DNA from 4 places in the Thauera mechernichensis genome. Region 1 is predicted to be linked to each of the others. Evidence: predicted binding sites of a transcription regulator. Region 1 holds the regulator's gene; each other region holds the start of a gene.
The links. Region 1 encodes sigma-54, which starts transcription at its own class of promoters, with help from an activator protein. Its sites were predicted from a motif close to TGGCACGCTTNCTGCTNA; they were not measured.
Positions count from the first base shown of each region.

Region 2: a site for sigma-54 is predicted at 1,976-1,993, ahead of xdp1 (exosortase-dependent surface protein XDP1). Genes of this name have one in related genera too.
Region 3: a site for sigma-54 is predicted at 5,531-5,548, ahead of P7F68_RS12400 (PEP-CTERM sorting domain-containing protein). Genes of this name have one in related genera too.
Region 4: a site for sigma-54 is predicted at 3,472-3,489, ahead of P7F68_RS07815 (PEP-CTERM sorting domain-containing protein). Genes of this name have one in related genera too.

Region 1 is NZ_JARQZE010000003.1:183,453-190,709, reverse strand. It holds gene hprK (HPr(Ser) kinase/phosphatase) at 1-378, opposite strand, end outside; gene ptsN (PTS IIA-like nitrogen regulatory protein PtsN) at 347-832, opposite strand; gene hpf (ribosome hibernation-promoting factor, HPF/YfiA family) at 969-1,292, opposite strand; gene P7F68_RS05875 (RNA polymerase factor sigma-54) at 1,310-2,776, opposite strand; gene lptB (LPS export ABC transporter ATP-binding protein) at 2,799-3,521, opposite strand; gene recX (recombination regulator RecX) at 3,508-3,957, opposite strand; gene recA (recombinase RecA) at 3,974-5,005, opposite strand; gene pncC (nicotinamide-nucleotide amidase) at 5,148-5,636, opposite strand; gene P7F68_RS05850 (phosphatidylglycerophosphatase A family protein) at 5,641-6,123, opposite strand; gene thiL (thiamine-phosphate kinase) at 6,203-7,162, opposite strand; gene ubiT (ubiquinone anaerobic biosynthesis accessory factor UbiT) at 7,244-7,257, opposite strand, start outside.
Region 2 is NZ_JARQZE010000003.1:76,740-83,996, reverse strand. It holds gene prsT (XrtA/PEP-CTERM system TPR-repeat protein PrsT) at 1-1,897, shown strand, start outside; gene xdp1 (exosortase-dependent surface protein XDP1) at 2,041-2,784, shown strand; gene P7F68_RS05370 (ABCB family ABC transporter ATP-binding protein/permease) at 2,852-4,657, opposite strand; gene P7F68_RS05365 (DUF1302 domain-containing protein) at 5,067-7,022, shown strand; gene P7F68_RS05360 (DUF1329 domain-containing protein) at 7,052-7,257, shown strand, end outside.
Region 3 is NZ_JARQZE010000008.1:62,188-69,444, forward strand. It holds gene P7F68_RS12365 (SURF1 family protein) at 1-510, opposite strand, end outside; gene P7F68_RS12370 (DUF2909 domain-containing protein) at 537-746, shown strand; gene P7F68_RS12375 (cytochrome c oxidase subunit 3) at 773-1,654, opposite strand; gene P7F68_RS12380 (cytochrome c oxidase assembly protein) at 1,715-2,239, opposite strand; gene ctaD (cytochrome c oxidase subunit I) at 2,272-3,870, opposite strand; gene coxB (cytochrome c oxidase subunit II) at 3,874-5,037, opposite strand; gene P7F68_RS12395 (hypothetical protein) at 5,253-5,444, shown strand; gene P7F68_RS12400 (PEP-CTERM sorting domain-containing protein) at 5,645-6,343, shown strand; gene P7F68_RS12405 (Glu/Leu/Phe/Val dehydrogenase dimerization domain-containing protein) at 6,410-7,257, opposite strand, start outside.
Region 4 is NZ_JARQZE010000004.1:167,440-174,696, forward strand. It holds gene P7F68_RS07795 (hypothetical protein) at 1-671, opposite strand, end outside; gene P7F68_RS07800 (hypothetical protein) at 652-1,533, opposite strand; gene P7F68_RS07805 (pilus assembly protein TadG-related protein) at 1,545-2,873, opposite strand; gene P7F68_RS07810 (hypothetical protein) at 2,940-3,242, opposite strand; gene P7F68_RS07815 (PEP-CTERM sorting domain-containing protein) at 3,529-4,284, shown strand; gene P7F68_RS07820 (efflux RND transporter periplasmic adaptor subunit) at 4,388-5,221, shown strand; gene P7F68_RS07825 (CARDB domain-containing protein) at 5,337-7,257, shown strand, end outside.

The sequences.
Region 1 (7,257 bases):
CCGCAACTGGTCGATCACGCTTGCCGATGGGTGGGCTGCGCTGAACAGTGCGACGTCGTGTGCCACGCAAACCCCATGCACGATATTGGGAACTTCGCAGCCGTCGGCGACGATCAGGGCTGGCGGGTGCGCGGAGCAGATCTCGTTGAGGTGGTGAGCAACCTTGTCGTTTGACTGGCGGCGCGCCCATTCGAGCTCCGCCGCGCCCATGACCTGCAGCCGTGTGGGGTGGATGAGGTTGAGGTGGCCGACGAGATCGGCCGGCCACATGCGGTCCTCGGCGACCGCGAGGCTCGCGCCGAGGTTGCCGCTGATGTGGTTCAGCTGCAGGTTGTCGCGATGCGCCTCATACAGCCGCGCGACGCTGGTCTGCCGCATCGGCGCCCCAGTTCATGAACATCTGGTGGATATGGTCCGCATCCGGCGCGGCTTGCAGCGCTTCGCGGAAGCCGCGGTCGCTGAACATCTGAGCCAGCTCGGAGAGCAGTTGCAGGTGGGTCTCGTTGGCTTGCTCGGGGACCAGCAGCACGAACAACATGTTCACCGGGCGGCCATCGGGCGAGTCGAACTGCACCGGGCTCGCAAGGCGCAGGAACGCACCTGCCGCCTCCTTGAGACCCTTGATGCGCCCGTGCGGAATCGCAATGCCCTGGCCGAGGCCAGTGGAGCCGAGGCGCTCCCTCGCGAACAGGCTGTCGAACACGGTGCTGCGCCCGATGCCCTGATTGTTTTCGAACAGCAGGCCCGCCTGCTCGAAGACGCGCTTCTTGCTGCTCGCGTCGAGGTCGACCACCACATTGGACAGTGGCAGGAGTTGGGATATCAGGCTCATTCGCTGGAGGGTTCGCGCAATATCGCAGGCATTCCGGTCGCAGGGTGCGACCGGCCGTCCCGGGGCATGCTGGCGCCGCGTCTTGGAAACGGGCGCATTATAACCATACCCCGGACGTGGGGCTGAAACGAAAGCGTCAGGCTTCGGGGGCCTGGTGCTTGATCGTCTCGTGGTTGTGGTCGGCCAGTTTCTGCTTGTACTTCTGCACCTGGCGGTCGAGCTTGTCGGTCATCGCGTCGATGGCCGCGTACAGGTCGGCATCATCGCTTTCGACGAAGATGTCCTTGCCGCGCACGTGCAGGGTGACCTCGGCCTTCTGCTTGAGCTTCTCGACCGAGAGGATCACCGCGACACTGGTGACGTTGTCGAAGTGACGGATGACGCGATCAAGCTTGGAGGTGACGTAGTCGCGAATGGCCGGAGTGACTTCGACGTGGCGCCCGGTGATGTTGAGATTCATGTTGACTCCTGTTTTTGTCAGATGGATTTGCGCAGGCTGACCGGCGGGATATTGAGGGATTCGCGATACTTGGCGATCGTGCGCCGTGCGACCACGATACCCTGCTGGCCAAGGACTTCGGCAATCTTGGCGTCGGACAGCGGTTTCTTGCTGTCCTCGGCGTCGACCAGTTGGCGAATCAGCGCGCGAATCGCCGTGGACGAGGCCGCTCCACCGGTGTCGGTGGCGACGTGACTACCGAAGAAATACTTGAGTTCGAACACCCCGCGCGGACTCGCCATGTACTTCTGCGTGGTCACGCGCGACACGGTGGACTCGTGCAGCTCGAGTTGGTCCGCGATCTCCCGGAGGGTGAGTGGTCGCATTGCCACCTCCCCATGATCGAAGAACTGCCTCTGCTGGTCAACGATGGCCTGGGACACCCGGAGGATGGTGTCGAAGCGCTGCTGCACGTTCTTGATCAGCCAGCGTGCCTCCTGCAACTGTCCGCTCAGGCCGCCACCCTGGCCGCGGTTCTGCTGCAGCAGGCTGGCATACAGGCGGTTGATGCGCAGACGCGGCATTGCCTCCTGGTTCAGGCTGACCGTCCACCGCCCGCGCAGCTTGCGTACGACCACATCCGGCAGTACGTAGCGCGTCTCGGCGTTCGAGTAACGCGAGCCGGGGTGGGGGTCGAGGCTGCAGATCAGGGCATGGGCGGCGCGCAGGGCTTCGTCGTCGCAGCCGGTCAGCTTCTTGAGCTTGACGAAGTTGCGCTCGGCGAGCAGCTCGAGGTGCTTGTCGACGATCTCGAGCGCGAGCGTGCGCGTCGCCGAAGCCGGCAGGGTACGGAGCTGCAGCGACAGGCATTCGCTGGGGCTGCGCGCGCCGATGCCTGCGGGCTCGAGGTTCTGTACGTGGCGCAGCGCGATGTTCAGGTCATCGACATCGACGTCGGCGTCGTCCGGAAGCAGTTCGAGGAGCTCATCGAGCGGCTGGTGAAGGTAGCCGTCGTCATCCAAGGCTTCGATGATGAAGCGCACGAGGGCGCGGTCGCGGTCTGACAGCGGCGACAGCGACACCTGCTGGTCGAGATGGTCACGCAGGGAGACGCCAGCCGCCTGCAGTTCCTGGTAATCGACGTCGTCGTCGTCCTCGCTGCGGCTCGATGCGCCGCTGCCGACATTGGACCAGTCCATGCCTTCGTCGGCGCTGCCATGGTCGGCATGGTCGCCGGCCTCGCTGTCCGCAGCGCTGGCTGGCGCCTCGGGGGTGTTTGCCTGTTGCTGTCTGGCCTCGTGCTCGGGGGGGCTGCCCGGTGGTAGCGGTGGTACGAACTCGACACCGTCGCCGTCGCTGCGCTCGAGCATCGGGTTCTCGAGCAGGAAGCGCTCGATCTCCTGGTTCAGCTCGATGGTCGACAGCTGCAGCAGCTTGATCGACTGCTGCAGCTGCGGCGTCAGGGTAAGGTGCTGGGAGAGCTTGAGCTGGAGGCTTGGTTTCATCGCTGTCGACGCGCGCGCGGATTCACAGGCGGAAATGCTCGCCCAGGTAAACCTGGCGCACCCTTTCGTTGTCGATGATCTCGGCCGGTTCGCCGCTTGCCAGTACCCGGCCCTCGCTGATGATGTACGCACGATCGCAGATGCCGAGCGTCTCGCGCACGTTGTGGTCCGTGATCAGCACGCCGATGCCGCGCTCCTTGAGGAAGCGGATGATCTTCTGGATGTCGATGACCGCGATCGGGTCGACCCCTGCGAAGGGTTCGTCGAGGAGGATCAGGCGCGGGTCGGTTGCAAGTGCGCGCGCGATCTCGCAACGTCGGCGCTCGCCGCCGGAGAGTGAGACGGCGGTGTTGTCGCGCAGGTGGTTGATGCCAAGCTCGAGCAGCAGTTCGTCGAGCCGGGTCTTCACCTGGTGCGCATCGAGCCCCTGGAGCTCGAGCACGGCACGGATGTTTTCGGCCACGGTGAGCTTGCGGAAGACGCTCATCTCCTGCGGCAGGTAGGACAGGCCCAGACGCGCACGGGCGTGGATCGGCAGGTGGGTGAGGTCGGTGCCGTCGAGGTTGATCTGGCCGCCGTCGGCACGGACCAAGCCTACGATCATGTAGAAACAGGTGGTCTTGCCGGCGCCGTTGGGGCCGAGCAGGCCGACGACCTCGCCCGAACCGACCTCGAAGCCGACGTCGTGGACCACGGTGCGCGCCTTGTAGCGCTTTTGCAGGCTGGAGACCTTAAGCAGACTCATCGCGGGGTTCTTTCAGCAGCTTGCGGATCAGTTCGGGTGCAAAGCCGCGGGTTTGCAGGAAACGGGCCTGGCGCGCCCATTCGCGCGCATCCGCCGGGGCCGCCTGGAAGCGGCTGCGCAGCACTGCGCGGGCACGCTCCAGTTCCGATTCTACGCACTCCGTGGCGAGTGTTGCCTCGATCAGTTCACGGTCGATCCCGCGCCGCGTCAGCTCGCTGCGCAGGCGGCTGCCGCCGAAGCGGTTGGCACGGGTGCGCACGTAGGCTTCGGCGTAGCGGCTGTCGGACTGCAGGCCGAGCTCGCCCATGCGCTCGATCACTGCCTGCACCTCGTCGGCCTCGCCGTGGGCGGCCAGCTTGCGCGCCAGCTCCGCGCGCGAGTGGTCGCGGCGGGCAAGATGGCGAAGCGCGCGTTCGCGCAGGCTGGGGGCGCCCATGGTGTCCTGGCTAGGCTCAGCTTTCCGTGGCCGTTGCCGGTGCCGCTGGCGGCAGTTCGGGCAGGCCGACGGCGACGCGGACCTTGTTTTCGATTTCGCGCGCAAGCGTCGGATTCGCACGCAGGAATTCGCGTGAGTTGTCCTTGCCCTGGCCGATCTTGTCGCCCTGGTAGGCATACCAGGCGCCGGACTTGTCGACGATCTTGTGTGTCACGCCCAGATCGATGATCTCGCCCTCGCGCGAGATGCCTTCGCCGTAGAGGATGTCGAAGTGGGCTTCCTTGAAGGGGGGCGAGACCTTGTTCTTGACGACCTTGACTCGGGTTTCGGAGCCGACCACCTCGTCGCCCTTCTTGATCGTGCCGGTGCGGCGGATGTCCATGCGCACGGAGGCATAGAACTTGAGTGCATTGCCGCCCGTGGTGGTCTCCGGGCTACCGAACATGACGCCGATCTTCATGCGGATCTGGTTGATGAAGATCACCAGCGTGTTGGTGCGCTTGATGTTGGCGGTGAGCTTGCGTAGCGCTTGCGACATCAGGCGCGCCTGCAGGCCGGGGAGCTGGTCGCCCATCTCGCCCTCGATCTCGGCCTTGGGGGTGAGCGCGGCGACCGAGTCGACGACGACCACGTCCACGCCGCCGGAGCGCACCAGCATGTCGGCGATCTCGAGCGCCTGCTCGCCGGTGTCGGGCTGCGAGATAAGCAGGTCCTGGATATTGACGCCAAGCTTCTCCGCGTAGCCGACGTCGAGCGCGTGCTCGGCGTCAATGAAGGCTGCCGTGCCGCCCAGCTTCTGCATCTCGGCGATCACCTGCAGGGTCAGCGTGGTCTTGCCCGAGGATTCCGGGCCGTAGATCTCGACGACCCGGCCGCGCGGCAGGCCACCGAGGCCGAGCGCGATGTCGAGGCCGAGCGAGCCGGTGGAGACGGTCTGGATGTCACGTTCGACGTTGCCGTCGCCCATGCGCATGATCGACCCTTTGCCGAACTGCTTTTCGATCTGGGAGAGCGCGGCGGCGAGGGCCTTGGCCTTGTTGTCGTCCATGGAGGTGCGTCCTGTGTGATTGGCGGATTATGGCACAAAGATTGCAGGCATGCGGACGGCCGCGCCTGATGCCGCTAGTTTAAGACGTGTATGGAAATACAGCAAACGGCGGAGTTGCTGAAGCGGACGGGGCAGGCTCGCGTCAGTGCGTCAGTGCAAGTACGCCCTGCAGTGCGCGGATCACGGTCTGTCTGCGCACGGCGCGACGATCGCCGGCGAATTGCAGGGTCAGGGCGCTTTGCTCGCCGGCGCGCAAGGCCCAGCCGATGCACACCGTGCCCACGGGCTTGGCCGGGCTGCCGCCGCTGGGGCCGGCAATGCCGGATACGGCGACGGCGACCGTGGCGATGCTGCGATCAAGTGCCCCGGCGGCCATCTCGCGAACGGTGGCCTCGCTGACCGCACCTTGGGTTGCGAGGGTGTGGGCGGATACGCCCAGCATGTCGATCTTGGCTTCGTTGGAGTAGGTGACGAAGCCGCGGTCGAACCAGGCCGAGCTGCCGCCGATCGCGGTAACGGCCTCTGCGATCCAGCCGCCGGTGCAGGACTCGGCGGTCGCCAACCGCCATCCGCGTGCGCCGAGCGCCTGGCCGACCTGTTGGGCGAGGGTGTCGAGTTCGGTGTCGGTCATGGCTTTACGCGCCGACGATGGCAACCAGGATGGCGAGTGCGAGCAGGGTATAGCCGGCCGCGACCAGGTCGTCGAACATCACCCCGAAGCCGCCCTTGAAACTGCGATCGGCCCAGCGTACGGGGGGCGGCTTGACGATGTCGAAGAAGCGGAACAAGGCCACCGCGACCGCCTGCCAGAGCAGGGTTGGCGGCGTGAAGGCCAGCACCAGCCAGGTGGCGACCATTTCGTCCCACACGATACCGCCGTGGTCGGGCACGCCGAGTGCGCGCCCCGTGCGCTCGGCGGCCAGTACGCCGGCGATGAACAGGGCTGCGAGCAGGGCAAGGAAGACGAACTCGGACAGTGGGACGCGGATCAGCGGGTAAAGCGCCCATGCGAGCAGCGTGCCCATGGTTCCCGGCGCCCAGGGCGACAGGCCGGAGCCGAAACCCAGCGAAATGAAGTGGGCGGGGTGGCTCATCATCAGGCGAAGAGTGGGGCGCATCTCGTGATCCGATCTGTGTTGTTCGACGCGTGCCTGCGTACCAGGAGGGATTGATTCGGGCGAAATGGTTCGCAGTGCATCAGGCAAAGTGATCGTAGCCGTTGGGCGCGAGGGGGGCCAGCGTGCCGTCGGCTTCGCGCATGTGGATGCTGCCGCTATCAGCGGTGAGGCTGCCGATGCGGTGCACGGGCAACTCGAGCTTTGTGGCGAGCGCCCGTACGGTGTCACGTCGCGCAGCGGGGGCGCAGAAAAGCAGTTCGTAGTCGTCGCCCCCTGCGAGCAGGCAGTGTCTGCACAAGACCGGGTCGGCGCCGGTTGCAAGCAGGCGGGCGAGCGGCAGCGCCGCGGTTTCGATCAGCGCACCGGTGTGCGAGCGTTCCAGAATGTGGCGAAGATCGCCGAGCAGGCCGTCGGAGACGTCCAGCATGGCACTGGCCACGCCGCGCAGCGCGCGGCCGAGGGCGAGCCGGGGTTGTGGGCGTTGCAGTGCGGCGATGCAGGCGCGCCGGCCGTCGGCGTCGAGCCTGGTCCGCCCTTGCAGGGCGGCGAGCCCGAGTGCAGCCAGGCCGGGCTGGCCCGATACCCACAGGTCGTCACCGGCGCGACCGCCGTCGCGGGTGACGGCCTCGCCGGCGGCCGTCTCGCCAATGATGGTTACCGACAGCGTGAGCGGCCCGCGTGTGGTGTCGCCACCGGCGAGGTCCACGCCATGCGCATCGGCACAGGCGAAGAAGCCGCGCGCGAAAGCCTCGATCCAGGCTTCGTCGGCAGCTGGCAGGGACAGCGCAAGGAAGGCCCAGCGCGGTTCCGCGCCCATCGCTGCGATGTCGGAGACGTTCACCGCCAGGGTCTTCCAGCCGAGATCTTCGGGGTCGGTGTCGGCGAAAAAATGGGTGCCCGACACGAGCATGTCGGTCGATACGGCGAGCTGCATGCCTGTGCGCGGCTGCAGCAAGGCGGCATCATCGCCGACGGCGAGCGCGGTGTGCCGTGTGGCGCGAGTGAAGTGACGCTGAATGAGGTCGAATTCGGAAGGCATGACGCGAAGTGAGGCGGCTGCCCGCATGCGGGCGGGCGCCAAGCTTAGCGCACAAGTGCGCTGCGCGCGCCGTTGCCGGGCTCAGCGTGCGCGCA
Region 2 (7,257 bases), 110 kb from region 1:
GTGGCTGGCGAGCCAGGAGCAGCTGCTGATGGCCGGTGGCCTCGCGCATTACTCGAGCGGCCAGCTCGAGAAGGCGCGCAAGTACCTCGAAGTGCTGGTCGCGCGCTATCCGCGCAACGCTGGCGCCCGCAAGCTGCTTGCTGCCGTGCATATGGATGGCGAGGACTACGCGCGCGCCCAGCTCTTGCTCGAGAGTGTGCTGCGCGACAGTCCGGCCGATGCGCAAGCCTTGTTCCTGATCGGACGTGTCCATCTCGCACTCGGGCGCAATGCGCGCGCGGTGGAGGCGCTCGAGCGCGCTGTCGCCGGTGGCGAGCAGGGGGCAGGGGCGCTGGCTTCGCTCAGTCAAGGGCTGTTGCGCACCGGCGAGCGTGCGGCGGCGCTGGAAGCCCTCACGCAGGCTTTCGACAAGCTGCCTGCCGACTTCGGCCTTGCTTCCGGGCTGGCCACGCTGCGCCTGCGCAGCGGCGATGTGGCGGGGGCGCTTGATGTCGCTGGTCGCCATGTCGCCGCAGGTGCGCAGGGGGCGGAGGCGTTGCACCTGCTCGGGCAGATGCAGGCGGCCAGCGGTGATGTGGTTGCGGCGCGCAAGTCCTTCGAGTCTGCCTTGTTGTCGCAAGGCGATTTCCTGCCTGCGCAGGTTGGCCTCTTGCGGCTGGATGTGCGTGCGGGCGCATTCGATCAGGCGCGGCGCGCGCTCGACCCCTTGTTGCGCAAGCATCGCCACGACGCCGGGCTGATGTACGAGTATGTGCTGCTCGAGCGCAGGGCGGGGCGGCTGGCAGAGGCCGAGCGCTGGGCGGAGAAGGCGCTTGCCGAGGCAAGCGACAACCTTCAGTACGGCCTCACCCTGATCGAACTGCGCTCGGCGGCCGGTAACCGCGACGGCGCGCGTGAGGTGGCGCGAGCACTGGCGGCGCGGCGTGCGGGCGACCTGGTCGCGCTAGCGGCGCTCGCGCAGACCGAGATCGACGCCGGGGACAAGCGCGCCGCTCAGCAGGTGCTGCGCGAGATGGTGCGCGCTGCCGGCTTCGATACCGCACACCTGGTACGCATCGGGTACATGCAACTGGCTGCGGCCGATCCTGTTGCCGCGCGCTACTCGGCCGACAAGGCGCTGCAAGGCCGGCCAGATGATCTCGATGCGCTCGTGCTTGCCGTTGAGGCGGCGGTCGCCGAGCGCAACATCGTGCTTGCAGCGGGCTATCTTGAGCGCGTGCTTGCAGCGCACCCGAACCACTTCGAGCGCTATCGCCTGGCGGGTGATCTCGCCCGCGAGCGTGGCGATCATGCAGAGGCTGCGCGCCTGTTCCGTGAGGCGATGGCGCGTGCTCCATCCACGGCATTGCTGTACCGGCTTGCGGACGTCCATGTCCGTCAGGGTGAGCCGGCGCAGGCGCTTGCCCCGGTGCGCGCGCGCGTGCAGCAGGCGCCGGGCGACATCGCCGCACGCGAGCTGCTGGCCGAGCTGCTGATGCGCGGCGGCCAGCTGCGCGAGGCCCGCGAAACCTATGAAGCCTTGGTTGCGGCGGGCCGTACCAGCGCTGCCGTGCGCAACAACCTCGCCATCGTGCTGCTGGAGCTGGGCGAAGGCGATCCGCTCGCCCATGCCAGCGAGGCGCTGCGCCTTGCGCCGGGCGACGCCGCGGTGATGGACACCATGGGGTGGGTCCTGGCCTCGCTGCAGCGCTACGAGGAATCGATGCGCTACCTGCGCGATGCCCGCCTGCGCGCGCCGAACAATGCCGAGATTCGCTGGCACCTGGCCTACGTGCTGGCGAAGATGGGGCGTCGGGGAGAGGCAGCGGATGAGCTGAAGGCTGCGCTTGCCATGCCGGGTGAGTTTTCCTGGCGTGGCGAGGCGCGGGCACTGCTTGCGGAACTGGGCGCAAAATAGTCGGAAGTTTTTACACTTGCTCTCGGTAAGGCCAAATGTTTTTTAGCATGTTATTGTTTTTAAAGGAATTATTTTTTATGGCATGAAGTGTGCTTAAGTGTTGTGAAAGCAGTAGAAAAGAACTACGTGAGAAGGTAAAAAAGATGAATCACAAACAGCTCGCATGTGCGTTGGTGACTGCAGGCCTGGCCTTGGGTTCGGGCGCGGCAAGCGCCTCGACGACGTGGAATCTGAATACGTCGACCACCGTGCCCGCAATGAGCGCGTGGTACAACTTGAACGATGGAAAGCTCGGCTCCGGCGCGGTTACCAAGTGGGACGGCGGTGTCGGCGTGCAGCATCTCGGCGCAGACGGCAAAGTCGGTGGTAGCAGCGGAAACGTCGACGAACCGCTCTCTTCCCCGCAGCACGCGATGGACACTGATGGGCGCTTCGAGTCCCTGCTGCTCAATTTCGGGCCGCAGGAGGTCAAGCTCGACAAGGTGAGCATTGGCTGGGTCCAGAACGACTCGGATTTCTTCCTGCTCGCCTACACTGGCGCCACGCCTTTCTCCGGTAGTCTCGCCAACAACACGTACGCGAATCTCTTGAGTAGCGGCTGGTCGCTGGTTGGCAACTATGCCAACGGTGCGTCCACCGGGACTTACAACACCGGCGCCTCGGTGTATTCGAGCTTCTGGCTCATCGGTGCCGGTGCGATCTCGGCTTCGGGCGTCACCAACGGTGACGGCAGGCACGACTACATCAAGATCGCATCCGTTGCAGGTGTCACCAAGATCCCGCCCCCGCCTCCGCCGCCGGGCGTCCCCGAGCCCGGCTCGCTGGCCCTCGCCGGCCTGGGTCTGCTTGGCCTGGTCGCGACGCGCCGGCGCTGGAAGTCGGCCTGATCGGTCTGCAAGCAACAAACAAAAGAGGCGCCCGCGGGCGCCTCTTTTGTTTGGCGGTGCGCCGCGCTCAATCCTGTGCGGCGTCCTCCTGCTGCTGCAGCAGCCACATCTGCGCATAGGCGCCGCCCTTGGCGAGCAGCGGCGTATGGCGACCGCGCTCGACGATGCGGCCCTTGTCGAGCACGATGATTTCGTCGGCGTCCATGATCGTCGACAGGCGGTGGGCGATCACCAGCGCGGTGCGGCCCTGGGCGGCGAGCTCGATCTGCGCCTGGATCGCCTTTTCGGTCCGCGAGTCGAGCGCGGAGGTGGCCTCGTCGAAGATCAGGATGGCGGGGTTCTTCAATAGCGCGCGCGCGATCGCCACGCGCTGCTTTTCGCCGCCGGACAGTTTCAGGCCGCGCTCGCCGACCCGCGTCTCGTAGCCGTCGGGCAGCTGGTGGATGAAGTCTTCCAGCTGTGCCGCACGTGCGGCGGCCTCGACCTCTTCGCGACTGGCGCCGGGACGGCCGTACTGGATGTTGTAGTACAGGGTGTCGTTGAACAGCACCGTGTCCTGCGGGACGATGCCGATCGCTGCGCGCAGGCTGTCCTGGCTGAGGTTGCGCAGGTCGTGGCCGTTGATGCGGATGGCGCCGCCCTGTACGTCGTAGAAGCGGTAGAGCAGGCGGGCGAGGGTGGACTTGCCCGAGCCCGAGTGCCCCACCACCGCCACCGTGTGCCCGGCCGGGATGCCGAAATCGACGTCGAACAGGATCGGCCGCTTGGCGTCGTAGGCGAAGCTCACGTTCTCGAAGCGCACGCTCGCCGGGCCCGCTGGCAGCGTGCGCGCGTCGGGCGCGTCCGCGATCTCGCGCTGGGTGTGCATGAGGCCGAACATGCGCTCGATATCGGTGAGCGCCTGGCGGATCTCGCGGTAGAGCACGCCGAGGAAGTTGAGCGGGATGTAGAGCTGGATCATGAAGGCATTCACCAGCACGATGTCGCCGATCGTCATCTCGCCGCTGGCCACCCGGATCGCCGCCTGCCACATCATCGCCGTCACCGCGACCGCGATGATCGCCGCCTGGCCGACGTTGAGCGCCGACAGCGAATACTGGTTGGTGACCTGGGCCTTGGTCCATTTCTGCAGCTGCTCGTCGTAGCGTCTGGCCTCGAATTCCTCGTTGTTGAAGTACTTGACGGTCTCGTAGTTGATCAGGCTGTCGATCGCGCGCGCGTTGGCGGCGGAGTCGAGCTCGTTGGCCTGGCGTCGCAGCGCGGTGCGCCAGTTGGTTACCTTCACGGTGAAGGTGATGTAGATCGTCAGCGCGCTGAGCGTGATGAGCGCGAACACGGCGTCGTAGCTCACCAGCAGGATGCCGATCACCATGCCGATCTCGATCAGCGTGGGCAGGATGGAGTACAGCGTGTAGCTGATCAGTGAGCCGATCGAGCGTGTGCCGCGCTCGATGTCCCGCGTCAGCCCGCCCGTCTGGCGTTCCAGATGAAAGCGCAGCGACAGCGCGTGCAGATGGCGGAATACGCGCAGCGAAATCTCGCGCACCGCCTGCTGGGTCACGCGCGCGAACACCACCTCGCGCAACTCGGTGAGCAGCGAGGTCGAGAAGCGTAGTACGCCGTAGGCCAGCAGGAGCGTGGCCGGCACGACGATGAAGGCCTGCTCGGGCGTGATCGTGAGGCCGTCGATCAGGTGCTTGAAGACCAGCGGCACCGACACGTTGGCGCCCTTGGCGGCGATCAGGCAGGCGAGCGCGAACAGCACCCGGCCCTTGTAGGCCCAGATGAAGGGGATCAGGCTCTTGAGGGTCTGCCAGTCGCGGCGTTCGGTGGGTTCGGGGCCGGGCAGGGCGGCGGAGGGGGCGCGTCTCATCAGGGGGTCCAGTTCGGCTTGGGCGCAGGGCAAGGGCGGATGCCGGCAGCGGATTCTGTTGGCAGGGCCGGCCGGCGTCAAATCCGCAGCGGTTTGAGTGCCTGAGCAGATCGTGCCATGTGGAAAATTTCCTTCTCCCCGCTTGACTTGAGCGCAGGAGTTTGTAGTATTCAAACAAACGTTTGAATTAGAAAAATGGATGCGCCCATCAGCAGGTATCAATCGGTTGATGCGGTCTTTCCCCAAAGAGATAAGTGTTTATCCCGAGGAGACAGCGCGGTTGCCTCTGCGCATGCTCTGCCCTTGGGCGCCGCAGACGGCCGGATGCCGTCTGCGGATGCATTTGATTGCAGCACCCAGATACACCCGCCCGCTACAGAGTGCGGGGTTGCCACCGAGGAGGAGTCAAATGAGTCGGATCAAGCATCGAGCAGCATCGCATCGCCCCGCACTGGCACTGAGCACGCTGGCCTCAGCCGTCGTGCTCGCCTTCGCTGCGCCTGCCAGCGTGCACGCCTTCGAATTCACCAGCGCCAGCGGCGAGGTGACAGGCAGCTTCGATACCACCCTGTCGGTGGGTGGGCTGTGGCGGATGCAGAACCGCGAAGCCTCGCTGATCAGTATCGCCAACGGTGGCACTTCGCGTGACCCCAACTCTGACGACGGCAACCTCAAGTATGACAAGGGCGACATGGTCTCGCTGGCGTTCAAGGCCACGCACGACCTCGAGTTGAACTACCAGAATTTCGGCGCCTTCTTCCGCGGCACTTACTTTTACGACCATGCCTTCATGCACAAGGGCGGCATGACCAACGCCGCGCGCAGCGAGCTCGGCCGCGATGCGGAACTGCTCGACGCCTATGTGCGTGGCCGTTTCGACGTCGGTGGTCGTGCGCTCAATGTACGCGCCGGTCGCCAGGTGGTGAGCTGGGGTGAAAGTACCTTCATCCAGAACGGCATCAACATCCTGAACCCGGTCAATGTCAGCCGCCTGCGCGTGCCGGGCTCCGAGCTCAAGGAAGGCCTGACGCCGATCGGCATGCTTTGGGCGTCGCAGGAGCTGACCGACAACGTCACCGCCGAGGTGGTGTGGATGGCGGAGTGGGAGAAGACCAAGATCGAGCCCGCGGGGACCTTCTTCAGCACGAATGACTTTGTGTCCGCGGGTGGGAACATTGCGTACACCGGTTTCGGCAGGCTTGACGACGGGAACAAGCCGCCTCTCGCGGTCGGTCCGTTCGGGCCCTTGAGCACCACGGCTCAGCTTTTTGCCCCGCGGGCCAAGGATCGAGAGCCGGGGAATGGCGGTGAGTATGGTCTCGCTCTGCGGATGCTGCTTCCGGAATGGAACTACACCGAGTTCGGCTTCTACCACGTGAATTATCACAGCCGGACGCCGTTTGTCTCTGGCTATCGGGGCGGGTACACCACCTATGGCACTCCGTTCCCGTCGGGGCACCCGGCCTTCGGGTGCACGGTGTTCGACCCCGTTGTCGCCGCAGGGGCTGCGGGCTTGGCCGGTGGGTGCGCTTATGCCGCCGGCCGGGGTGGGGAGTACTTCGTCGATTATCCGAAGAACATCAAGCTCTTCGGCCTGAGTTTCAATACCGCGGGCCCCGCTGGCATTGCGCTGCAGGGTGAATATTCGTATCGGAAGAATCAGCCGGTGCAGCTGCCCTCGGCAGAGTTGCTCCTTGCTGCTCTAGGGGCGCCAAACCAGATCACCGGGACCGGTGTGACGCAGGTTGCCCCGGGTGTGTTTGTTCCGAATGCTTTCCTCGAGCAGCCCTATGGCAAGGAAATCACGGGCTACCGCAGAGTCAAGATGCATCAGGTCCAGCTGACGGGTACCAAGGCAGTACCTCAGGTCATGGGGGCCGAGCAGATGGTCGTCATCGGCGAGATCGGCTACACGCACCTGGATCTGCCTTCGAACCTCAAGTTCGCCGCGTCCGGCTGCCATCTGCCACAGGTTGGCTCGTCGACGGCGACGTCGTTCGGAGCGACCAGCTCCGGCTGCTTCCTGACCGAGAACTCGTGGGGCTATCGCCTGCTTGCCCGTTTCGAATATCCGAATGCCGTTGCCGGGGTAAATCTTTCGCCGCGCATTGCGTTCTCGCATGATGTCAGTGGTCGTGGTCCTTCCTTCAACGAAGGTGCGAAAGCGGTCACGCTGGGTCTCGGCATGAACTACCGTCAGAGCTGGCAGGCCGACATCGCCTACAGCACCTTCTTTGGCGGCAAGAAGGTCACAGGCGTCGACCCGAGCCCGAACCCCCTTGGTCAACCCCGTACCTACGCCAGTCACACCAACCCCCTCTACGACCGCGACTTCCTGTCGATCAGCGTCAGCTATTCGTTCTGAGCACCACACCGGATCTGGAGACAAACGACATGCGCAAGACTTTCACGATTCTCGGCGCGGCGCTCGCGGTGGCGCTGTCCGCGCCGGCATTGGCCGACGCTTCACGACTGGGCAAGGACCTGACGCCGATGGGCGCGGAGCGTGCGGGCAACGCGGCGGGCACCATCCCCGCCTGGGACGGCGGCCTCGCCTCGGCGCCGGCCGGGCATCAGGCGGGCGGACACTATGCCGACCC
Region 3 (7,257 bases), on a different contig from region 1:
GAGGTTGGTGCCGAGCAGCAGTCCCCCCACATCGGTGCGGAAGATGCCCTGCACGCGCAGTTGCGTGGGGATGGCCGGCAATGGCAGGACATCGCGTGCGGCCGGCGCCTCGATCCAGCCGAGGTTGAGCAGCACGGCCAGCCCCGCAGCGCGCGGGTCGCTGCGATCGGCGACCGCAATCAGCACGTCGTAGCCGGCGCGGCCGTCGACGATGCGGTTGTCGATCAGCCACACGGCGGGCGCCAGCCAGCGCGCCTCGAAGTCTACCTGCAGGCCGTCGACCGCGCCCTCGCCCGCCCCAACGCCGGCCTGCACCAGATGCGCCAGCCGCGTCAGCCCGACCGCGCCCTGCGCCTGCCACGCCGCGATGCGCGCCAGCGTCTGCGTCTTCTCGGTAGCGCGCTGGAACTGCCACATGGACAGGCTCGCCAGCAGCGCGCTTGCCGCCAGACTGACCAGGGCCCACTGCCAGCGAATGGTCCAGCAGCGCCCGAAGGCTGTTATCTTCATCGCCATCCCGCCTGCGGAGCCTCGCCATGTTCATCAAGATCCTGCTCGTCATCCTGCTCGCCGTGGTGATCGTCAGCCTGTTCCAGGCGCTCTACGTGATGCTGAAGAACGATGGCTCGCACACCCGCATGTCGCGCTATCTCGCCCGTCGCGTGTACTTCTCGGTGGCGGTGATGGCACTGCTGGTGGTGTTGCTCGCCACCGGGGTGCTGACCACCAATCCACGCCCCTACTGAACGCCGCCCCGCCATCCGGCGCCCGTTCAGAGCACGTACACGAAGATGAACAGGTTCAGCCACACCACATCCACGAAGTGCCAGTACCAGGCCGCGGCCTGAAACCCGAAGTGCTTGTCGGCGGTAAAGTGGTCCTTGATCACGATGCGCAGCCAGATCACCAGCAGCAGGATGGCGCCGATGGTGACGTGCAGGCCGTGAAAGCCGGTGAGCAGAAAGAAGGTGTTGCCGTAGATGCCCGAGTCCAGGCGCAGGCCAAGGTCGCGGTAGGCGAGCACGTACTCGTAGACCTGGAAGCCGAGGAACACCGCACCGAGCACGATGGTGAGCCCGAGAAAGATCTTCAGGCGCGCTCGGTTGCCGAGCTCGATGGCGGTGTGCGCGACCTGCAGCGTCACCGAGGAAGCGAGCAGTATCAGCGTGTTGATGAGCGGGATGCCCGACCAGGGCATAGGCTGCGTCTCGGTGCCACCCGGCGTCTTCAGCACCGGCCACACCGCGTCGAACTGCGGCCACAGCAGTTCGCCGGTCATCGCATTGTTGCCTGCTCCGCCCAGCCAGGGGACCGCGATCACGCGTGCGTAGAAGAGCGCGCCGAAGAAGGCGAGGAAGAACATCACCTCGGAAAAGATGAACCACGCCATGCACTGGCGGAAGGAACGGTCGAGCTGGTCGCTGTACAGGCCGCTGGTCGATTCGCGGATGACGGTGCCGAACCAGCCGAACAGCATGACCACCAGCAGCGCGATGCCCGCCCAGAAGATATAGACGCCATTGCCACCCTCGGGCTTGCCCGCCTGCGTCACCCACGATGCGGCCCCGTAGCCCACCAGCAACAGCGCGACCGCGCCGAAGATCGGCCAGCCGCTGTCGTGCGGCACGTAATACCTCTGATGCGTGGTACTCATGCTCATGCCTCCATTTGTGCGTGGGCCGCGGTGCGTGCGAGCCCGCCCGGATACGGACGCTCAGCGGCTGGCGGTGTGGGCGCTCTTGTACAGGCGATAAGACAAAGTCATGTTCCGAAAACGCTCGGGCAGTGCAGGATCGATGTAGAACTGCACCGGCATGGATCGCGTCTCGCCGGCGGCCAGTGCCTGCTCCTCGAAGCAGAAGCATTCGATCTTCTTGAAGTAGCGCGCAGCCTCGCCGGGTGATACCGAGGGCACGGCGGTCGCGACCAGGGCTTCGCCGCTGCGGTTCGCGACCTCGAACTCGACGATCTGCAGGTCACCCGGGTGGATCCTTACGCGCTCGGTCAGCGGCACGAAGGTCCACGGCATGTCGGCATCGCTGCGTGCAAGGAACTCGACGCTGACCTCGCGCGACAGATCTACACCGGCGGGCTGCGCCGCGGCCACGCCCTCGGTCTTGCCATTGATGCCGGTGATGCGACAGAACACGTCGTACAGCGGCACCATCGCAAAGCCGAAGCCGAACATCGCGACGCACACCAGCAGCAGACGCCGTACCAGGCTTGCGTTGCTCGTCATGATCCTTGCTCCTTGCTACTGGCGCCACACGCTCACTTGACGACCGGCGGCGTTTCGAAGGTGTGGTATGGCGCCGGCGAGGGGATCTCCCACTCCAGCCCCTGGGCACCCTCCCAAACCCGGTCGCTGGCCTTGTCGCCGACACCGCGCATGCAGCGCACCACGCCCCATACGAAGAGCAGCTGCGACAGGCCGAACAGCAGGCCACCGATGCTCATCAGGGCGTTGAGGTCGGCAAACTGCAGGGCGTAGTCGGGAATCCGGCGTGGCATGCCGGCCAGGCCGACGAAGTGCATCGGGAAGAACAGGATGTTGACCGACACCAGCGAGCACCAGAAGTGGGTCTGTGCCAGGCGCTCGCTGTACATCACGCCGGTCCATTTCGGCAGCCAGTAATAGACGCCGGCGATGATTCCGAACACCGCGCCGGTCACCAGCACGTAGTGGAAGTGGGCGACGACGAAATAGGTGTCCTGGTACTGGAAGTCGGCCGGCGTGATGGCCAGCATCAGGCCGGACAGGCCGCCGATGGTGAACAGCACGATGAAGGCGAGCGCAAACATCATCGGCACTTCGAAGGTCATCGAGCCGCGCCACATGGTCGCCACCCAGTTGAACACCTTCACCCCGGTGGGCACGGCGATCAGCATGGTGGCATACATGAAGAACAGCTCGGCCGCCACCGGCATGCCCACCGTGAACATGTGGTGGCCCCACACCAGGAAGGACAGGATGGCGATGCTGGCGGTCGCCACCACCATCGACTCGTAGCCGAACAGCGGCTTGCGTGCGAAGGTGGGGATGATTGCCGAGATGATGCCGAAAGCCGGCAGGATCATGATGTACACCTCGGGGTGGCCGAAGAACCAGAAGATGTGCTGGAACATCACCGGATCGCCGCCGCCTGCCGCATCGAAGAAGCTGGTGCCGAAATACTTGTCGGTCAGCACCATCGTCACCACGCCGGCCAGCACCGGCATCACCGCGATGAGCAGGAAGGCGGTGATGAGCCAGGTCCACACGAATAGCGGCAGTTTCATCCAGGTCATGCCCGGTGCGCGCATGTTGAAGATGGTGACGATGATGTTGATCGCGCCCATGATCGAGGACACGCCCATCAGATGCACCGCCAGCACGAAGAAGGCGGTGGAGTCGCTGCTGTAGGTGGTCGACAGCGGCGCGTAGAAGGTCCATCCGGCCGCCGGGGCACCCCCCTCCATGAACAGCGTGGACAGCAGGATGGCGAAGGCGCAGGGCAGGATCCAGAAGCTCCAGTTGTTGACCCGCGGCAGCGCCATGTCGGGCGCGCCGATCATCAGCGGCACCATCCAGTTGGCCAGCCCGACGAAGGCCGGCATCACCGCACCGAACACCATCACCAGCCCATGCACGGTGGTCATCTGGTTGAAAAAGTGCGGATCGACGAACTGCAGCCCGGGCTGGAACAGCTCGGCGCGGATCACCATCGCCAGGCTGCCGCCGATGAACAGCATCGCCAGCGAGAACAGCAGGTAGAGCGTACCGATGTCCTTGTGGTTGGTGCTGTAGAGCCAGCGCGTGATGCCGCGCGGCTTGTGCTCGTGGTCCAGATGCTCGCCGGGGTGCAGGGCACCGGTCTGTTCTGTGCTCATCGCTCACTCCCCTCCCTGGATCGCGGCGGCCACGTCGGCCGGCTGCACCATGTCTCCGGTGTCGTTGCCCCAGGCGTTGCGCTCGTAGGTGATCACGGCCGCCAACTCGCTGGTGCTCAACTGGCGGGCGAAGGCCTGCATCGCCGTACCCGCCTTGCCAAATACGACAATGCGGACGTGACCGGGAATGTCGGCGGTAACCATGGCGCTGCCCTTGAGGCCCGGGAACACGCCAGGCAGGCCCTCGCCGGAAGCCTGATGGCAGACGGCGCAGGCCGTGCCGTAGACCTTCTCGCCGAGCGTCATCAACTCGTCCATGCTCATCGGCGTCGCTGCCGCATCGGCCATGCGCGCCGCCTCCTGCAGCGCGACCTGCTCGGCCGCCCAGGCTTCGAAGTCGGCCTCGCTCTTGACCTCGACCGCCACCGGCATGAAACCGTGGTCACGCCCGCACAGCTCAGCACACTTGCCGTAGTAGAGGCCGGGCTTGTCGACCCGCGTCCAGGTCTCGTTGATGAAGCCGGGGATCGCGTCCTTCTTGATCGCGAAATCGGGCACCCACCAGGAGTGGATCACGTCGTCGGCGGTGAGCAGGAAGCGCACCTTCTTGCCGGTGGGGATGACCAGCGGCTTGTCGACCTCGAGCAGGTAGAGCGCGTCCTTTTCCGCCTCGTTGGAGATCTGCGCCCGCGGGGTGGCGAGGACCGAGAAATACTCGATCGGGTAATCGAGATACTTGTAGTGCCACTTCCATTGCGAGCCGGTGACCAGCACGGTCAGATCGGACTCGGAAGCATCCTCCATCGCGATCAGGGCCTGCGTGGCCGGAATGGCCATGACGACGAGGATCACCACCGGAATCGCGGTCCACAGCAATTCGATCTTCATGCTGCCGTGGAACTGCGCAGGGACAGCGCCGGCCGACTTGCGATGGCGCACGATGGACCAGAACATCAGCCCGAACACGATGATGGCGATCACCACGCAAATGTAGAAGATCGTCATGTGCAGGCCATACACGCGCTGGCTGATCTCGGTCACGCCACGCGTCATGTTGTATCTGCTTTCCTGGGCAATTGCCGCCTGGCACAAGAACATGAACAAACCGCCAAGGCACAGCCGCGAATACCTTGCCGAATACAACGCGCTCAGGATGTGGTGTCTCACTGCACGACTCCTAATTATCGTTTGGGGGCTTGGCAACCCTGTAGGCGGAGGTCTGATGCAAAGGCCTTGGCGGACGCGTCGTGCACGCGGCCTGACGATTCACTATATGCAGGGAATCGGGAAACGCAAGAATCAGCGAGAACCTTAAGGAGAATTAGTCCAAGTTGAGAAAAAGCACAAAATCAATGGGCTACGGTCAATTGGGGATTACCTGCATGAGGCTGGTGCTCCGATGCTGCGACATCGCACCGCCCGGCTCGACTGATGGCATCAAAAATGGCGTGTGTCGGCTTTTTTTACACCCCGCACATGGCTGGATCATGGCGTTTGGCGATGAATGCGCGCGCACCCGCAAGAAGGGCGCGACCGTCAAGTTCCAGATCCGGCAGTCGGCGAATCATCCGTGACACACATCACAAATGAATGAGGGAACTGGGCGCTGTGTGAGCGCAAGAACACCCTGAAGAACGTCTCGCCGCGACGGAATCCTGCCTGGCACGGCTATTGCTTAGAGTCCTGCACTTAAAAACCGCTGCCTCGAAATCAGCAAAAAGCACAGCAGCCTTCTCCGCTGCTGGTCTGAACAGCCTCTGACGGAACGAAAGAAATGCCCAAGAAACTCGCGATTGCCCTTACCGCATCCATTGCCCTCGCCAGCAGCGCCAATGCTGCAGTGATCAACACCTTCAGCAATCTCGCAGCCTTCAGCGCAGCGGCAGGCACGACCGCGCTGGAAGACTTCAACGATAGCGCACTCGGGCGCTTCAGCTATGGCGTCGCCTACGACTTCGACGGTTTCACGCTGACTGCGGCAGCGAACCCGCGCGGCACGGGCCCCGGCGTCGGGATCGGGAACACGGCACGAAGCACGATCGACAACACGGCAAGACTGATCTGGGGCTCTCAGACCTTCGGCGCCAATGGCAGCGGCTGGGGTCCCCAGATCGAATTCATCTTCGACGCCCCGACCTACGCCTTCGGCTTCGACTGGCGCGACACGGACTCGACGGACTCCTACAAGCTGACCGTACTCGGCGTCGATTTCGGTGGCGCTACCACCGGTGGGCTCTTCCCGCGCAATGGCACGAGCACCTCCGGCTTCTTCGGCCTCGTAAGCGACACCGCATTCAGCTCGGTGCTGTTGCAGCAGGTTGCTCGAGGCGGCGTCCTCGACGATATGTCCATCGACAACGTGCGCTTCACCCCAGCGCCTGCCAGCGCGGTGCCCGAACCCACGGTACTCGCCCTGCTCAGCCTGGGCCTGCTCGGTCTTGGCGCGGTCCGCCGCAAGCAGCGCACCGCCTGAAGCTGAGTGCAAGCCACGAAAACGGCGACCCGCGGGTCGCCGTTTTCGTGCCAGCGCAGGCCCGGCTCAGCGCTTGAAGCGCTCCTCGGCAATTGCGTCAGCCACCTCGCCGGTCGGACGCTCCTCCTTGCGCGCGCGCTCGAAGACTTCCATGAGGTTGTCATGAATACCCTCAATGTGCTTGAGCAATGCGGCGCGATCGAAGCCGATGCGCTCGTGATAGACGTCGATGATGCCGCCGGCGTTGATGACGTAATCTGGCGCGTACAGGATGCCACGCTTCATCAGTTCGACGCCGTGGCGCGGCTCGGCGAGCTGGTTGTTCGAGGCGCCCGCGACGACCTTCGCCTTCAACTGCGGAATGGTGCTGTCGTTGAGGATGGCGCCTAGCGCGCACGGTGCGAACACGTCGACGTCGAGGCCGAAGATCTCATCCGGCGCAACCACGGTCGCGCCCAGTTCCTTGCCCGCCTGCAGCAGCGGCTCGCGGTGGATGTCGGTTACCCACAGCTGGACACCGGCCGCCTTGAGCTGGCGAGCGAGGTCGAAACCGACATTGCCGACACCCTGCACGGCGACGCGCAGGCCCTCGAGCGAATCGCGCCCGAGCTTCTCCTTCACCGCCGCCTTGATGCCGATGAAGGTCCCGTAGGCGGTGGCGGGCGAAGGATCCCCGCTGCGCGTGCCTTCGTCGGAGGGCTTGTCGTGAATGCCGGCCACATGCTGGGTGAATTGCGTCATGTACTTCATGTCGGCGACGCTGGTGCCGGAGTCCTCGGCGGCGATGTAGCGCCCGTTCAGCTGTTCGAGCGCGCGGGCGAAGGCGGCAAGCAGCTCGGGCGTCTTCTGCGTGCGCGGGTTGCCGATGATCACGGACTTGCCGCCACCGAGCTTCAGGTTGGCCATCGCCGACT
Region 4 (7,257 bases), on a different contig from region 1:
GGACGAAGCGCCGAGACGAGCGTATCGAGCGGGCCGAACGGGAAGGGGCCGACGGGATTCCAGGGTTCCCGGCGCAGGGCGCTGCGCACGGCTGCCGGGCCAGGGGCCGACCATGGGTCGACCAGCACCGTGGCATGACGCTCGATCGACAGACCGAGTGCGTCGAAAGGCGCAAGGCCGGCAACGTTCGCGACACCCACCCGCAGCCTGGCTGTATGCAGGTTGCTCTTGTCCAGGCCCATGCCCGCCGCGAACACTGCACCCACCGGTTGTGACAGTGCCTGGCGCCGGCTTTCTACGCCGACGTGGGTGGAGAACACCGGCAGCAGTGCGCCACCGCGGTGGTCGGACCACAGCGGATTGCGGTCGGCGCTGACGTCGCCAGCCACGTCGCCGGTCTTGATGGCAGCCGAACTGGTGCTGAAGAATCGCCGTCGTAGCTCGTCTGCCAGCACGGCGTCGGGTTTCCATGGCTGGAGGCTGCCGCCGTGGCGGACCGTGCCCTCGAAGGCGGCATAGCGGGCGGCGGCCGCTGCCGCCTGCGCGATGTCGAGCTGTTTGCCGATCAAGGGCACGATCAGGAGCAGGGGCAGCAACACCAGCGCCAGTGCCAGGAACTCGACGCTGGACTGGCCGCGGATGCGGGCGCGATCAGCGGGTTTGGGCAGCATCGCCCGCATCCTCCTGTGGCTCGAACACGTTTGCCGGCAGATCGATCGGTCCTTCGAAGCGCACCACCCGGACCTCCAGAACGCGCTCCGTGCCGTCGCTGCCGGTGCTGATCACCTCGGTACTGAGGCTGTCGTCGATGGGCATGCCGATGCCCTCGGGGAGTACGCAGCTGCGCACCTCGACCGGCGGCGGGCTTTGCACCCAGCGGCACGATCGGCCGGCGATGCGATCCTCGCGCTGTCCGGCGGCGGGCTTCAGTGCCGCCTCGCCTGCGGTCGGCACGGCGGGTGCCAGGCTGTCGAGGGACAGGGCATCACGCAGCAGGGCGGCCGTGTCGTGCTCGAGATGCGGCATGGCTCTGCGGCGCCACGGCTGGGGCCCGCGTACGGGGTCGATCTCGCGGTTCAGCACCGTGCGCTGCCTGGGGCCGAAGTGGCTGATCCTGGTGGTTTCGCGCACGCGCACCTCGTAATGGCAGCGCGAGATTGCGACGAGTTCATGGTGGCGCTTGACGACCGAAGACTTGCGCACGCCCGGGTGGTGGTGCTCGATGACCTGGTAGGTGCCGACCTTGTCGAGATCGCCGCCGAACCGGAACGCGGCACCTTCGCGTTCGCAGGCGGCTCGCAAGCCGGGGAGAACGGCCTGCGCGGCCTTGCGTGCAGGAGGAACGCTGGCTTCGCGATGAATCACGTAGCCCCCTGGAAGCGTGCCGATGGCCATGGCATTGCCCGCAAGAAGAAGGGTCACCGCGATGATGCTCGCCGCTGCGATCGGATGGTTCGGGACGGGAAGGCGGCAGGTTGCGGCCAGCAGCAGGTGGATCCAGGCCATCGAGGACCGTTGGGGCGGGAATGACATGACGGTGGGGCTCACGGCAGCTGGACGCTGCCTTGGCGTAGTTGGGCCTGGGCGCGTTCGGCTGCGGATACGGGCGCAAGGCGAGCCTGCCAGTAGGGGTTGAACAGGCTGCCACGCTCGATGCGGCCGGGATGGCGGGGGTTGCCGGTGTCCGGACGCTCGAAGAAGACTTCGACGCTTGAGATTGCCGCGCTCGTGCCGGCAAGCATTGCGCCGTCGAAAAGCTGCAGCCGCCCAGTGGGCTTGACGCTGCTTGTGCCGCCGGAGAAGCGCTGGGTCGAGCCGGGCTTGGTGACGCGGATGCTGAGGCGGGTGCGCGGACTGTCCGCAGCCAGGGCCCGGTCCGAGAGTTCGCGGAAGGTGGGCACGGCGCCGCCGCCCAAGGTGCTGGCGGGGAAGCCCCAGCCCATGCCCGAGGGTGAGTCGGCCTGCCTGCTCGCCCGGGGATTGGTGGGGCGCGACCCAGCATAGTCGTATGCGCGGTCTGCCAAGCTGTCGGCGGATGCGGCCGTGCCATAGCCGATCGGCCTTTCGCTGCGTCGGCAGCGCCAGCGGCGGATGCCATGGTGGTGAGCGGAGAAGGTGTCCATCGACTTCCAGCCGTCGACCAGGCCGATCAGTTCGGTGCTGCCGCGCTTGCGCAACTCGATGCCATGGCAGAGCACGACGACACCGAAGTTCCAGTTGCGAGTGCGCAGGAAGGCCTCCCGGTCATCGTTGACCAGCCTGCCCATGCGCTGCCTTTCGGCGCGCGAGGCGTAGTTGCGGGTGAAGCCGAGAAAGTCGTCCGTGAGCGGGATCGGGTCGACGACGGCCTGCGGGTCGTTTTCCTGGGCGATGCGCCGCATCAGCACGAGGCGTCCGGCAAGGGCAAGGCTGTCGCCCGGGCCGTGCATGAGCTGCTGCGACAGCGCCAGCGCCTGGATGGCTGCGTCATGGTTGGCGACGGTAACCGCAAGGGCGGGCGTCAGGGTGTCCATGATGTCCTCGAAACGCTCCATGGCGCGGGCGAGCGCAGTGCCGACGCCTGGTATGAGGTGCATGTAGGGGCCGATCGTGGCTGCTGATGTCCCCATGTACCTGGCCCACGACGCCACTGCGACCGCCTGCCCGATTGCGGCCTGGTTGGCGACGATGGCGCGGTTGGCGTAGGCGTCGTAGTTGAGTATGCGTGCCTCGAACACGCCGGCGCTGTAGGCAACCGCGTCGGCCGTATTGGTGAGGCGGAGCTTTTCCTGCACAAGCTGCCCGCTGTTGAAGAGGAAGAGTGCGGTGGCCGCGACGGCAAGGACCAGCAGCAGCCCGATCGGGAGTGCCTGTCCGCGCTGCCTGGGCGTCATGGGCGTATGCGGTTCTGTCCGCCTGCCCTTGTGCATGTCCGTTCGGCGTCCGCGCTGTGCGCCGGGTTACTTGCCGACCTGATTCACATAGGTGTCCAGGGTGTGCTTCTGGTTGCCGACTGTCTGTGCCTGACCGGCCGCCGTCTGGGCCGCGCTCTTGGCGGTGCTGCCATCCTTGCCGGAGAGCTCCTGTGCGATGGCCGCCGTCTGGTTGCGCACCGTCTGGCCGAAGTACTGATACACGGCAATGGCGGCGACGGCGATCATGGCGACGATGATGATGTATTCGGTCATGCCCTGGCCGTGTTGAGCGGGTTTGCGCACGAGGCGGGGCGTGTTCTGGAGAGGCTGCTGTGCAGGTGCTGACATGAGTTTGCCGTCCGGTGATGTCTTTGTAATGATGATGTCAAATGAGAAGTGCATAGTCAATATGCCATAAGAATTTTTAGCGTGGGATTTTCGTTGGCTCGCTATCCCTGCGAGTACCAAGAAGGGGGTGGGCGGTCGAGCTCGCATGGCATTGAAAGGTGTCGGTTTTTTTTACACATATTGACTTCGATTCTGGTCGCCGCTCCTCAAGTGACTGATCGCTATACGGTGGAACGGATATTGCTGTGTCGTGCCGCGACACGTATTGAAAATGGATGAGTCATTTATGATGAAGGCGCTTTCGAAATTCGCTGTGCTCGCGGGTTGCAGCATTGCGTTCAATGCCAGTGCGGCCCTGATCGATCGTGGCAATGGGTTGATCTATGACGACGTGCTTGATGTGACGTGGCTGGCTGACGCCAATTACGCGCGCACATCCGGTTTCAGCGCAGACGGCCGGATGAGCTGGAATGCTGCGACGGAGTGGGTCGAGAACCTCAGCTACCAGGGCTATGCCGACTGGCGCCTGCCGCGTACGCTGCAGCCCGATCCTTCCTGCGAGTTCAACGATGCGCTGGGCGGCATGAACCTGAGTTACGGCTTCGGGTGCCTGGGGAGCGAACTGGGGCATATGTTCCACGTCAACCTGGGCGGGCAGCCCGGTGGCGGGCTCGACAGTGCGACCAATGCCGACGCGCTTGCCCTGTTGGTCAATGTGGCACCCGCTGCGTATTGGTCCTCGACGGTTCTGGAGGCCTATCAGGACTACGCGTGGCTGTTCCTGCTCTGGAACGGTGATCAGGATTACAACGTGGTCGAGGAGTCCGAGCACTGGTATCTGGCCCTTCAGCCCGACGGTAGTTATGACTACCTCGATTTCGGACTTTTTGCCTGGGCGGTGCGGGATGGGGATGTGACGACCCCGCCAGGCGGGGGGAGCGTGCCGCTGCCGTCGTCGTTGCTGTTGCTGGGGAGCGCGGTCGCGGGGCTGATGACTTGCCGGCGCCGATCGAGCGCCGTGGCGCTCTCCCGTCCGGCCTGAACGCCGGTTGGCCCTTGTGTTGCGCCTGAGCGGGGCGCTGGATACATGTTCAGCGTTGCGCTCCGTGTGCGCGCAGCAGGACCTGCTGCCGAGGTTTCCCCTTATGAAATGTGTTCGTGCGGCGCTGGCCTCGTTCTTTCTGGCCGGAGTGTCGCTTGAGGCGTATCCCGCCCAGTCTGCGGTTTGTCTGCTGGAGCCGCGCCAAACGGTCGAACTGGCGAGCCCCGTTACGGGGCTGCTCGCCCAGGTCAACGTTGCCAGGGGCGAGACGATCCGCAAGGGGCAGGTACTTGCGGCGCTGGATGTGCGGGCAGAGCAGGCCGCAGCAGAGCTTGCCCGCTTCCGTGCGCAGCAGCGCGGACCCGTCGAGTTGGCCGAGCGCAAGGTGGCATTTTCCCGCCAGCGCTTCGAGCGTCGTCAGGCGATGGCTGCAGAGCGGCTGATTCCCGAGCAGGAGCGCGACGACGCCGAGGCCGAGCTGCGGCTCGCGGAGTCCGAACTCAGGGTTGCCAACGAAGAGCGCCAGAGTGCGCGTCTCGAGCTGGCGCAGCATGATGCCCAGTTGGCCTTGCGCACACTGCTCAGTCCCTTCGATGGCGTGGTGGTTGCGCAGCTTGCTTACCCGGGCGAGGTGGTCGAACCCGGCTCGACAGGCAAGGGCATCCTGAAGATCGCGCAACTCGATCCGCTGCGCGTTCATGTCGTGCTTCAGAAAGAGGCTTTCGGCACCATCAATGCCGGTGATGTCATCGACGTGGTCCCCGAGATCCCGGCAGGGGCTCGCTACTCGGCGCGCGCAGTGAGTGTCGATCGCCTGATCGACGCTGCAAGCGGCACGTTCGTGGTGCTGCTCGAACTACCCAACCCTGAGCTCGCTATTCCGGCTGGGGTGAAATGTCGGGCGGTGCTCTCGCCAACTTCCGCTCCGGCACAGTGAGCCGATGCCTTTCCATCTTCCATTGCTTGTCCCGCGCTGCTTACAGCGGTGCCGTGCTTCGCATGAGCACCGCGCGGGCTTGCAGAAACGCCATTAACCGAACCCCGGAGTCGCCATGCGCAAATCCGTCGTCGTGAATGACCGCCCCGATCGCAAGAACGCCTTCGCTCTCTCGCCCTTGCTTGCGACCATGCTCAGCGGCTTCTCAGCCGCACGCCGTGGCGGCAGCAACGCGAGGCGGCCGCAAGCGGCTTCGGCCGACGCCGCGGCAATCCGTTTCGAGGCGATGGAGCCGCGCATCCTGCTGTCCGGGGACATCAATCCGGCCGCCTTGTCGATCAGCGGTGAGATCGAGCTGCCCGGCGAGGTCAGAACCTACGAGTTCACGCTCGAGGAAACACGCCGCGTCGTGTTCGACAGCCTGACCAATCGCAGCGACCTGGTCTGGCGCCTGGATGGGCCCGAAGGGCAGCTCAGCAACCGCAGCTTTGCGAGCACCGACTACAACGCCGCTTCGCCAGCCTTCGAGCTCGCCGCTGGCACCTACACCATCTCCGTCACCGGTAACGGCGATGCGCGTGGCCAGTATGAGCTTCGCATCATCGATGCCGATGCTGCAGCCGACATGGCCATCGACGCCCCGGTGAGCGGGGTGCTCGATAGTGGCATCAAGAGCGCGGTCTACCGTTTCAGCGGAGAGGCCGGCCAGAAGCTGTTCTTCAGCGCTGCCAGCCTTTCGGGTGGACAGGCCAACTGGCGCCTTATCGACCCCTACGGCCGTCCCGAGGGCGGCGTCTTCAATGCCGGCAGCAACCGCGACGTGTTCACGTTGGCGCGTACCGGCGAGTACCTGCTCCTGGTCGAGGGGCGAATCAGCAACACGGCGCCGGTGAACTACGCCTTCACGCTGAGTTCGGTTACGGACAGCACCGCGCTGCTGCAACTTGGCGAGACCCTCGTCGCCGATATCGACCATGCCGGCAAGACGGCTCACTTCACCTTCACGCTCAACGAGTCGACCTACGTCGCCTTCGATCGCCTCAGCAACGACTCTTTCTACTGGCGTCTGCAGGGGCCTGAAGGGCTCAAGGTTTCGCGCACGGCGGCGAGCACCGCTGCAAGTTCGTATGCGGGTGGACGCGGTGCGCTGTTGCTCGTGGCCGGGGACTACGTGTTGTCGGTTGATCGCGATGTCGCGGCAACGGGCACCATGCCTTTCAGACTGCTCGACGTGCGCAGTGGCAGTGCGCTCGCGCTGGATCAGCGTCATGAGGGCGTGCTCGACCATGCGCGCGGCAGTGTGGTCCATACGCTTACGCTCGCTGCGGGCGAGCGTGTGTTCGTCCACGGCCAGGCGCTCAGCGGTGGCAGCCTGTCCTGGCAGTTGCTGGACCCATACGGCAGCATCGTCGGCAGCGCCAGTGCGTTGATGACTGCGGCGGGGGCAATCCAGGTCGCCGAGAGCGGACAGTACGCCTTGGTCCTTGCGGGCAGCGACAGCAACACGGTGGGTGCAAGCGTTGGCTACGCCTTCTCGATCAACCGGGTTCCCGCGCGTTCGGCGGCGCTTGAGGTCGGGGTGCGTGTGGACGGCGAGATTCTCGTTGCCGGGCAGCAGACCGTGCACGAGTTCGAGTTGGCTGCGGATGCGCGGCTGTTCTTCGACGCACTCACCAATCGCTCCGATCTGTTGTGGACCTTGCATGGCCCTCGTGGTGTCGAGGTCGATGCGCGTCGATTCGATCGCAGCGATGCAGCCCAGGCGCTTGGCGCGCTGGCGCTGCCTGCAGGCAGTTACCGTCTCGTCGTTCATGGCTCGGGTGCGGCGACCGGGGCCTACGCTTTCAGCCTGATCGATCTCGCAGCCGCCGCCGTGGCGCTTGAGGTTGGTGAGGAGATCAGCGGGTCTTTGCTGCCGGGCAATGGTGCGCAGGTGTATCGCCTGTTGGCCTCTGCCGGCGACCGACTGGCCTTTACCAGCCTGGGAGTCAGCGGTGGCAACGCCAGTTGGCGCCTGGTCGATGCCTATGGGCGCG